3 regions of the Clavibacter michiganensis genome follow, and region 1 is predicted to be linked to each of the others. Evidence: predicted binding sites of a transcription regulator. Region 1 holds the regulator's gene; each other region holds the start of a gene.
What was found. The regulator LexA, encoded in region 1, represses DNA repair genes until DNA is damaged. The targets are predictions, from matches to a motif close to TCGAACANNTGTTCGA.
Positions count from the first base shown of each region.

Region 2: a site for LexA is predicted at 1,690-1,705, ahead of K0V08_RS03335 (DNA polymerase III subunit alpha). Genes of this name have one in related genera too.
Region 3: a site for LexA is predicted at 1,421-1,436, ahead of K0V08_RS03370 (DUF6504 family protein). Genes of this name have one in related genera too.

Region 1 is NZ_CP080437.1:1,271,953-1,275,222, reverse strand. Features, by position in the region: gene hflX (GTPase HflX) at 1-1,440, shown strand, start outside; gene lexA (transcriptional repressor LexA) at 1,526-2,206, opposite strand; gene K0V08_RS05910 (hypothetical protein) at 2,568-2,966, shown strand; gene hisB (imidazoleglycerol-phosphate dehydratase HisB) at 3,079-3,270, shown strand, end outside.
Region 2 is NZ_CP080437.1:719,257-722,526, reverse strand. Features, by position in the region: gene K0V08_RS03345 (dienelactone hydrolase family protein) at 1-168, opposite strand, end outside; gene K0V08_RS03340 (glucose-6-phosphate dehydrogenase) at 270-1,637, opposite strand; gene K0V08_RS03335 (DNA polymerase III subunit alpha) at 1,752-3,270, shown strand, end outside.
Region 3 is NZ_CP080437.1:725,416-728,685, reverse strand. Features, by position in the region: gene K0V08_RS03380 (App1 family protein) at 1-285, shown strand, start outside; gene K0V08_RS03375 (aldo/keto reductase) at 356-1,225, opposite strand; gene K0V08_RS03370 (DUF6504 family protein) at 1,479-1,802, shown strand; gene pnuC (nicotinamide riboside transporter PnuC) at 1,939-2,637, shown strand; gene K0V08_RS03360 (GNAT family N-acetyltransferase) at 2,656-3,183, opposite strand; gene K0V08_RS03355 (LysR family transcriptional regulator) at 3,252-3,270, shown strand, end outside.

The DNA of each region.
Region 1 (3,270 bases):
GCGCTCTTCCGGGGGTCCGGCGCGCAGGCCCTGTCCGCCAACCCCGACACCGAGCAGGGATCGGACGGCGACCAGAGCGAGCGCGCCGACCGCCAGGCGCTGCGCCGGGTCCCCGGCCTCTCGACCGAGCTCGAGGACGTCACGGAGGTCGAGTACCGGCAGCTGCGGCTCGAGAACGTCGTGCTCATCGGCGTGTACTCGCAGGGATCCGTCGACGACGCCGAGAACAGCATGCGCGAGCTCGCGGCCCTCGCGGAGACCGCGGGCGCCGTCGTGCTCGACGGCCTGCTCCAGCGGCGTCCCACGCCGGATCCCAGCACCTACTTCGGTCGCGGCAAGGCCGAGGAGCTGCGCGCGCTCGTGGCGGCGGTCGGCGCGGACACCGTCATCGCGGACACCGAGCTCGCCCCGAGCCAGCGGCGCGCCCTCGAGGACGTGGTGAAGGTGAAGGTCATCGACCGCACCGCCGTGATCCTCGACATCTTCAGCCAGCACGCCAAGAGCCGCGAGGGCAAGGCTCAGGTGGAGCTCGCGCAGCTGCAGTACCTCCTCCCGCGCCTCCGCGGGTGGGGCGACTCGATGTCGCGCCAGGCAGGTGGCCAGGTCGGCGGCGCGGGCGCCGGCATGGGATCGCGCGGTCCGGGTGAGACCAAGATCGAGCTCGACCGCCGGCGCATCAACACGCGCATGGCGCGCCTCCGCAAGCAGATCGCCGCGATGAAGCCCGCCCGCGACACGAAGCGCGCCAACCGCGACCGGAACTCGGTGCCCTCGGTCGCGATCGTCGGGTACACGAACGCCGGGAAGTCGTCGCTGCTCAACCGCGTCACGAAGGCCGGCGTGCTCGTCGAGAACGCGCTCTTCGCGACCCTGGACGCGACCGTGCGCAAGACCGAGACGGACCAGGGCCAGCTCTACACGCTGGCCGACACCGTCGGCTTCGTGCGCAACCTGCCGCACCAGCTCGTCGAGGCCTTCCGCTCGACGCTGGAGGAGCTCGCCGACTCGGATGTGCTCGTGCACGTGGTCGACGCGTCGCACCCGGATCCCGCGGCGCAGCTCGCGACCGTGCACGAGGTCATCGCGGAGGTGGACGCCTCGTCCATCCCGGAGATCGTGGTGTTCAACAAGAGCGACCTCGCCTCCGACGGCGACCGCGTCGTCCTGCGCGGCCTCGCGCCCCAGGGCGTCTTCGTCTCGGCCCGCACGGGCGAGGGGGTCGAGGAGCTGCGTCGCCGGATCGCAGAGCTGCTGCCGCAGCCGACCATCGAGGTGGACCTCCTGGTGCCCTTCGAGCACGGCGAGATCGTCGCGATGCTCCACGACGGGGCGAAGGTCCTCGAGACCGCCTACGTCGAGGAGGGCACGCGCGTGCGCGCGCTCGTGACCGCCGAGCAGCAGGCGCAGGTCCAGGCGTACTCGGTGGTCCCTGCGGTCTGATCCGCGCCGCACCACCGCCCACCGCACGCACGAGAGCGGCCGGCCCCCTCGGGGACCGGCCGCTCTCGTACGCCGTGCTCGGGGATCAGACGGAGCGCATGACCGCGACGACCTTGCCGACGACCTCGGCGAAGTCGCCGAGGATGGGCTCGAACGCGCTGTTGCGGGGGAGCAGCCAGGTGTGGCCGTCGCGCTGGCGGAACACCTTCACCGTGGCCTCGTCGTCGAGCATGGCCGCGACGATGTCGCCGTTCTCCGCGGTCTTCTGCTGGCGGACCACGACCCAGTCGCCGTCGCAGATGGCCGCGTCGATCATCGAGTCGCCGACGACCCGCAGCATGAACAGGTCGCCCTTGCCGACGAGCTGGCGGGGGAGGGGGAAGACCTCCTCGACCATCTGCTCCGCGGTGATGGGGATGCCGGCGGCGATGCGGCCGACCATGGGCACCATGGCGGCGTCTCCCACCGGGGTCGACGGCTCGCCGCTCTCCGCCGCGCCGCTGCCGGGCAGGTCGATGAGCACCTCGAGGGCGCGCGGCCGGTTCGGGTCGCGTCGGAGGTAGCCGGAGAGCTCGAGCTGGTTGAGCTGGTGCGTGACGCTGGAGAGCGATGCGAGGCCGACGGCGTCGCCGATCTCGCGCATGCTCGGCGGGTAGCCCTGGCCGGCGATGGTGCGCTGGATGAACTCCAGGATCGAGATCTGCTTGTCGCTGAGGCTCTTGCGACGCCTCGTCGCGCCGCCTCCCGCCGCTCGCTCGTCCGTCATGCCACGGCCCGCCTCTCGTCGCCGACGCCTCCGCGGCACGGTCGACCCGGCGGGCCGACGCGCTCGCGGGGGCGATGTCGGTGGTGCCCGATGCAATGGACACCAGGCACTCGAAACTGTATCCAGCCGAGGCACCCCGGGCAAACACCTGTTCGAGCGTGTCGTGGGCGTGGCGACGGGATCTAGGTGATGAGGGCTTGCGGAGGGCTGGTTTCGAATGTATGTTCGGAACACAGCTTCGCATCCGGCTCTCCCGGCCGAGAGCCGGGTGCGAGCTGCCGGACCCGCATCGCATGCCACACCGCACTGCACCGCCGGGTGCGTCGTATCGACGCCCCACCGTCTCGCACGAGAGGTCACCATGAACACCGCAGCCACCACCATCCCCGCAGCCACCACCCCCGCCGGCCCGTCCTTCGCGCCCATCGCGGAGGCCGCCGTCGCGCCCCGCACGCGCCTGCGCATCACGCGCCGCGGACGCCTCGTCCTCACCGCGCTGGTCGCCGCCCCTCTCGCGCTCGGAGCCGGTCTCGTGGCGCTCAACGGCGGCGCGGCCGTCGCGTCGAAGGACGCGGCGGGCACCACGTTCGAGTACGTCACCGTCTCCAGTGGCCAGTCCCTGTGGGACCTCGCCGAGGAGATCGCGCCGTCGGCCGACCCGCGCGACGTCATCGCGTCGGTCGTCGACCTCAACCGCCTGCCGTCGTCGGACGTCGCGGCGGGCCAGCAGCTCGCCGTCCCCACCGAGTACGCGCACTGATCCTCGGGCGACGCCGCATGGGGCGTCGCACGCACAGCGGTCCGCCGCCGCGCTCCCGGTGGCGGCCGGGAGCGCGGCGGGTGGAGGGGAACCGATCGGTAGCATGGAGCCCATGAGCACCCTCGCGCGCACCGCGCACGTCACGCGGCAGACCAGCGAGTCCACCATCGACCTCCAGCTCGACCTCGACGGCACCGGCGCCTCCGAGATCAGCACGTCGGTGCCGTTCTACGACCACATGCTCACCGCGTTCGCGAAGCATTCCCTCACCGACCTCAGGGTCACCGCCACGGGCGACACGCAC
Region 2 (3,270 bases), 550 kb from region 1:
GCGCTCGGCCTGGCGGCGCATGACGTCGGTGACGCCGAAGGCCTCGTGCACCACCACGACCGCGGGCCACGGGCCCTCGCCCTGGGGCACCGCCAGCACGCCGTGCAGCCCGGGCGACGCATCCGGCGAGGCCGCGGGCAGGGGGATCTCGGTGAGGGTCACGGGCATGCCCTCACGCTAGGACGCGGCGAGGGCGCCGCCGCCGGGAGGCGACGACGCCCAGGGAGCCGTCATGCGGGCCCGCCATGCGCGGCGGGAGCACCGGGCGGTCAGCGCCAGGCGGTCGGCCCCGCGGATCCGGCGCGGTACTCGGCCATGGGCACGCGGTCGCCCTTCCAGGCGCGCATGACGGGCGCGACGATGCGCCAGCAGCGCTCGGCCACGTCGCCGCGGACCGAGAGGCGCGGGTCGCCCGCGAGGATGCCGTCGAGCACCTCGCCGTACGGCGTGAGCTCGGGCTCGGCGAACTCCGCGCGGAACGTGGACTGCGTGAGGGTGAAGGGCTCGCCCGTGCCGTCCATGGTGACCTCGAGCGAGATGCCGTCGGGCTTGAGGTCGATGACGAGCCGGTCCGGCCGCGCGGATCCGTGGAGGCCCCGCGGCAGGTGCGCCACGGGCTTGAAGGTGACGACGATGCGCTTGGACGCCTCCTTGAGGGCCTTGCCCGAGCGCAGCCGGAACGGCACGCCCGCCCAGCGCGCGTTGGCGACGCCGAAGGTGACCTCCGCGAGCGTCTCCGTCTCGTTGGCCGGATCCACCCCGTCCTCCTTGGCGTACGCGGGGATGCGGGTGCCGTCGACCGTGGCGCCCGTGTAGCGGGCGCGACGGCTGTACGTGACGGGGTCGTTGTCCCACACCTCGGTGGCGCGGAGGACCGCGGCGATGTTCGAGCGCAGGTCGTCCGGGTCGATGCTCGCGGGCGGCTCCATCGCGAAGACCGCGAGCACCTGCAGCAGGTGGCTCTGGATCATGTCGACCAGCGCGCCCGACTTGTCGTAGTAGGCCGCGCGGCCCTCGAGCGCGAGCGTCTCGTCGTAGACGATCTCGACCTCCTCGATGTCCCTCGCGCTCCACACCGACTCGAAGAAGCGGTTGGCGAAGCGCAGCGACACGAGGTTGAGCACCGTGGAGAGGCCGAGGAAGTGGTCGGTGCGGTGGATGCGGTCCTCCGGCACGAGCTTCTGCAGCTGGCGGTTGAGCTGCGCCGCGCTCCGGCTGTTCGACCCGAACGGCTTCTCGAGCGCGAGCGTGGTGCCCTCCGGCAGGTCGAGCTTCGCCAGCTGCTCGCAGACCTGGATGGAGATGGCCGGCGGCAGCGCGAAGTAGAGCGCGGGCGCGCCCTCGCACGCGGCGAGGATCCGCTTCAGGTCGTCGAGGTCGGTGGGGTCGGCCTGGATGTACTTCGTGGACGAGACGATGCCCGCCGCCCGGCGTCCCGTGGCGTCCACCGAGTCGAACGCGGTCTTGACCGTCTTCGTCCACTCCGACGCCGTGCGCTCGCTCCGGCCGGTGCCGATGAGCTGGATCCGCCGCCCCCGATCGCTCGCCACGAGGCTGCCGAGACCCGGCAGGAGGAGGCGTTCCGTGAGGTCGCCGCTGGCGCCGAGGATGACGAGGGTGGAGGGTTCGCTGGTCATCCTCCGAGACTACGGGTCGCGGCTGCCGGGCAGCCGACCTACACTGGGCGAGTCGAACATCCGTTCGAACATCGCGCCCGGGGAGGACGCGGGCGGACATCGAGGGAGGCGCGCGTGAGCTTCACCCACCTGCACGTCGCGTCCGCCTTCTCCGCCCACTTCGGCACCTCGGCGCCCGAGGCGCTCGTCGACCGGGTCGCGTCCGAGGGCGCGCCGGCCGCGGCGATCACCGACCGCGACGGGCTGTACGGCGCGGTCCGCCACATCCGCCGCTCCCTCGCCGCCGGCGTCTCCCCCGTGGTCGGCGCGGAGCTCGGGCTCACGGGCGAGCACCCGGGCCGGATCACGGTGCTCGCGCACGGCGGCACGCGCGGCCAGGGCTGGGCGGCGCTCAGCCGGCTCATCAGCGCGAGCCACGGGCGCGGCACGGCGAGGAGCACCGCCCGGAGCGCGCAGGCCGGCATCGCGCGCACCCGGCCGCCCGCGTTCCTCCTCGGCGAGGACGGTCCGGTGGGCACGGTCATGCTCGGGCCCGACTCGGACGTCGGCCGCGCCGTCGCGGCGGGCGACCACGCGCTCGCATCCCGCCACCTGGCCGAGTGGGCGCGGCTGCTGCCCGGCGCGGTGGTCGTCGAGGTGGTCTGCCACTTCACAGAGCCCGGCGAGTCCGCGAGCCTCCGCCACGCCGCCCGCATGCTCGAGCTCGCCGACGCCCACCGCGTCCCCGCGGTGCTCACCAACGCCGTCCGCTACCTCGAGCCCGACGACGCGCTCACGGGCGACGTGCTCGACGCGGCCGGCACGCTCCGGCCGCTCGGGTCCTTCCGCCCGCAGCCCAACGGGCAGGCGTGGCTGAAGACCCCTACCGAGATGCAGGGGATCGCGCGGGAGATCGCGGGCGCGTCGTCGCTCGACCGCCGGGCGGGCGAGGCGCTGCTGCGCGCCACCGAGGAGCTCGCCGACCGCTGCCGGCTGGATCCGGACGCCGACCTCGCCTGGAGGAAGCCGAAGCTGCCGGAGAAGTCCGTCATCGGCGTCACGGGAGACCCGGACGAGGCGCTCTGGCGGAAGGCCGAGGCCGGGGCCACCGAGCGGTTCGGGCACGTCGACGAGGCGATGCGGCAGCGCGTGCTCGCGCGCATGCGCACCGAGCTCACGACCATCACGGGCTTCGGCTTCGCCACCTACTTCCTCACGGTCGCCGACGTCTGCGCGCTCATGCGCGACATGGGGGTGCGCAACCAGGCCCGCGGATCCGGCGCGGGCAGCCTCGTCAACTACCTGCTGCGCATCTCCAACGTCGACCCGCTGGAGCACGACCTGCTCTTCGAGCGCTTCCTCGGCAAGGTCCGCTCGACGCTGCCCGACATCGACATCGACGTGGAGTCGGCCAGGCGGCACGAGGTCTACCACCGCGTGTTCGAGAAGTACGGCAGCAACCGGGTCACCCTGCTGTCGATGCAGAACACCTACCGGGCCCGCGGCGCCGCGCGCGACGCGGGGCTCGCGCTCGACCTCGACGAGCAGCAGATCGACTTCATCGCCAAGAACATCTGGCGCTTCAACGCGCGCGAGTTCCGGGCGGTGCTCGAGACGAAGCCCGAGCTCAAGCCCATCGCCGACCTCGTGCGCG
Region 3 (3,270 bases), 550 kb from region 1:
GCCGAGTTCCCGCACGTCAAGTGGATCCTCGCGGGCGACGACGGCCAGCACGACGAGCTGCTCTACGGCGAGTTCGCCGAGCGGCACCCCGACAACGTCGAGGTCGTCCTCATCCGGCAGCTCTCGGCGGGCGAGGCCGTGCTCGCGGGCGGACGGGCGAAGGCGGAGAAGCGCGCGCTCGACAGCTCGATCCCGTGGGTCTACGCGCCGGACGGGGCGAGCCTGCTCGCCCAGCTCGACGACCTCGGCCTCGCCGACGACTCGGGCACGCGGATCGGCACCTGACCCGGACGCCGACCGGCACGACGAAGGGCCCCGCGATCCGCCGCGGGGCCCTTCGTCGTCGTGCGGTGGATCAGACGGCGTCGGTGAGCGCCTGGAACTCGTCGTCGGTGAGCTCGATGCCCGCCGCGGCGATGTTGTCCTCGACGTGGCCGACCGACTTGGTGCCGGGGATCGGCAGCATGACGGGCGAGCGGCGCAGGAGCCAGGCGAGCGCGAGCTGCGAGGCGCGCGCGTCGTGCTGCTTCGCGAGGGCGTCGAGCGGGCCGCCGTCCTTCGCGAGCTCGCCGGTCGCGAGCGGGAACCACGGGATGAAGGCGAGGCCCTCGGCCTCGGCGTAGTCGAGCAGCGGCTCGGCGTCGCGCTTGGCGAGGTTGAAGAGGTTCTGCACGGAGACGATCTCGGCGATCTCGCGGGCGGCCTTCACGTCGTCGACCTGCACCTCGGAGAGCCCGATGTGGCGGATCTTGCCCTCGGACTGCAGGTCCTTGAGCACGCCGATCTGGTCGGCGAGCGGCACGGCAGGGTCGATGCGGTGCAGCTGGTACAGGTCGATGCGCTCGAGGCCCAGGTGGCGCAGGCTCAGCTCGGCCTGCTGGCGCAGGTACTCGGGACGGCCGACGGGCTGCCAGTCGCCGGGGCCGGGGCGCGTGAGCCCGCCCTTGGTCGCGATGACGACGTCGTCGGCGTACGGGTGGAGCGCCTCCTTGAGGAGCTCCTCGGCCACGAACGGTCCGTAGGAGTCGGCGGTGTCGAAGAACGTGACGCCGAGCTCTGCGGCGCGGCGGATGACGCGGACGGCCTCGTGCGGGTCCTCGGGGGCGCCCCAGACGCCCTCGCCGGTCAGCTGCATGGTGCCGTAGCCGAGCCGGACGACGGGCAGGTCGCCGCCGATGGCGAAGGTGCCGGAGGCCCCGGCGGGGCGGGTGGTGGTGTCGGTCATGTGGACCCTCCTCGGGTGTCGATGACGAGGGGGCGTCTGCCGCCCTCGGGACACCGGGGCCAACGCGGCGGGTGGCGGATCCATGCCCGATGCGCGCGATCCGGACCGGACCCTCAGGCTCCGGTCGAGGGTGAGGTGGATCCGCCCGCTCCCCTCGTGGATGTCGGCGGGCGTTCCTACACTCGGATCAGACGTTCGAACATCCGTTCGAACGCGGGAGCGCGGCCGGCGCGAAGGCGAGAGGAGCGGCACCATGCGGATCGACGAGGACGTGGAGGTCGAGCTCTCGGGCGACGGATCGCCGCTGCGGTTCACCTGGCGGGGCGTGGTCTACGGGGTGGTGAGCTCGCCCGAGCGGTGGATCGCGCGGGTCGACTGGTGGCAGCGCACGGGCCGCGCGCCCCGCGGCGCGAGCGCCCACCTGCTGGAGCTGTCGATGTGGCGCGTCGAGGCCGTGCCGCTCACCACGGGCGCGCGCCGGGTCGACGGCTCGTTCGACCTGAGCGTCGACGCGCGCGGCCGCTGGTCGCTCGTCACCGCGTCGGACGAGGAGCTCGACGTGCGCCTGTTCGCCTGATCCCGCCCGCCCCGTCCACCCGGTCCGCACGGGCTGCGGGGAATAGCAGGGGACGCCCGCGCCTTCACCCCATCGGCGCCGCGCACGGCGTCCCGCTCGCTGGCCATCCGGGTCGCGGCGCACGGAGGGATCCCGCATGGCGGCACTCGAGTGGCTGTTCGACGCGCAGCTCCGCATCGGCGACCAGGCCATCCTCTGGCGCGAGATCGTCGGCAACCTCTTCGGCCTCGCCAGCGCGCTCGGCGGCATGCGTCGCAAGGTGTGGGCGTGGCCCGTCGGCATCGTCGGCAACGTGCTCCTCTTCACCGTCTTCCTCGGCGCGGTCTTCGGCACGCCGAACCCCGTCAACCTCCTCGGCCAGGCCGGCCGCCAGGTCATGTTCATCGCCGTGTCGGTCTACGGCTGGTACCGCTGGCAGCAGGCCAGGCACGGAGGCGCGCCCGTCGTGCCGCAGTGGGCGTCCGGTCGCGAGCGGATCCTGCTCGTGGTCGCGCTCGTCGGCGGCACCGCGATCCTGACGCCCGTCTTCCGCGCGCTCGGCTCCTACGAGCCCGTGTGGGCCGACGCCTGGATCTTCGTCGGCTCGCTCCTCGCCACCTACGGCATGGCCAAGGGCTGGGTCGAGTTCTGGCCGGTCTGGGTCGCCGTCGACCTCGTCGGCGTCCCGCTCCTCGTGAGCGCCGGCTACTACGCCTCCGCCTTCATGTACGTCTTCTACGGCGCCTTCACGCTCACGGGCTTCTTCGTGTGGATGCGCGCCCGCGGCACCGACGCGCCCGCGGTCGAGACGGCCTTCCCGGATCCGCGGATCGTCGAGGCGCCCGCCGAGCGCTGAGGCACGGCTCCGGGATCGCTAGGCCCCGGGCGTCCCGCCGAGGTCGTGGCGCATGAACACGCTGGCCCGCGCGTAGGGCATGTGCCCGACCTCCTCGGGCCGCACGTGCCGGAACCCGACGCTCTCGTAGAGGTGGACGGCCGCCGGCAGGTCGACGCTGCTGCCGAGCACGACGGCGCCCGCTCCCCGTCGTCGTGCCTCGTCGAGCGCGGCCAGGAGCAGCCTCCGCCCGGTCCCCCGCCCGCGGACGGACTCGTCGACCGCCATCTTGGCGAGCTCCCACATGCCGTCGCCCTCGGGGATCAGGGCCACGCAGCCGACGACGCGGTCCCCATCGCGGGCGAGGAGCACCGCGCCGCCGCGGTCGACGATCTGGCCGCGGGGGTCCGCCAGCACGCGCTCGTCGTCGGGCTCGAGCGCGAACAGCGTCGTGATCCATGCCTCGTTGAGGGCGCGGAAGGCGTGGGCGTCGGCGTCGCCACCGAGCGGCGAGATCTCGATCGCGGCGGACGGGGACGGGGACGGGCTCTCGGCGTGCGTGGTCATGGATCCAGCTTCCCCGCCGCCGCCAGCCGCGTCCAATATGAAAGACACCGCTCCGATAGCTTTCGTGAATGGATCTCGACCTCCGCC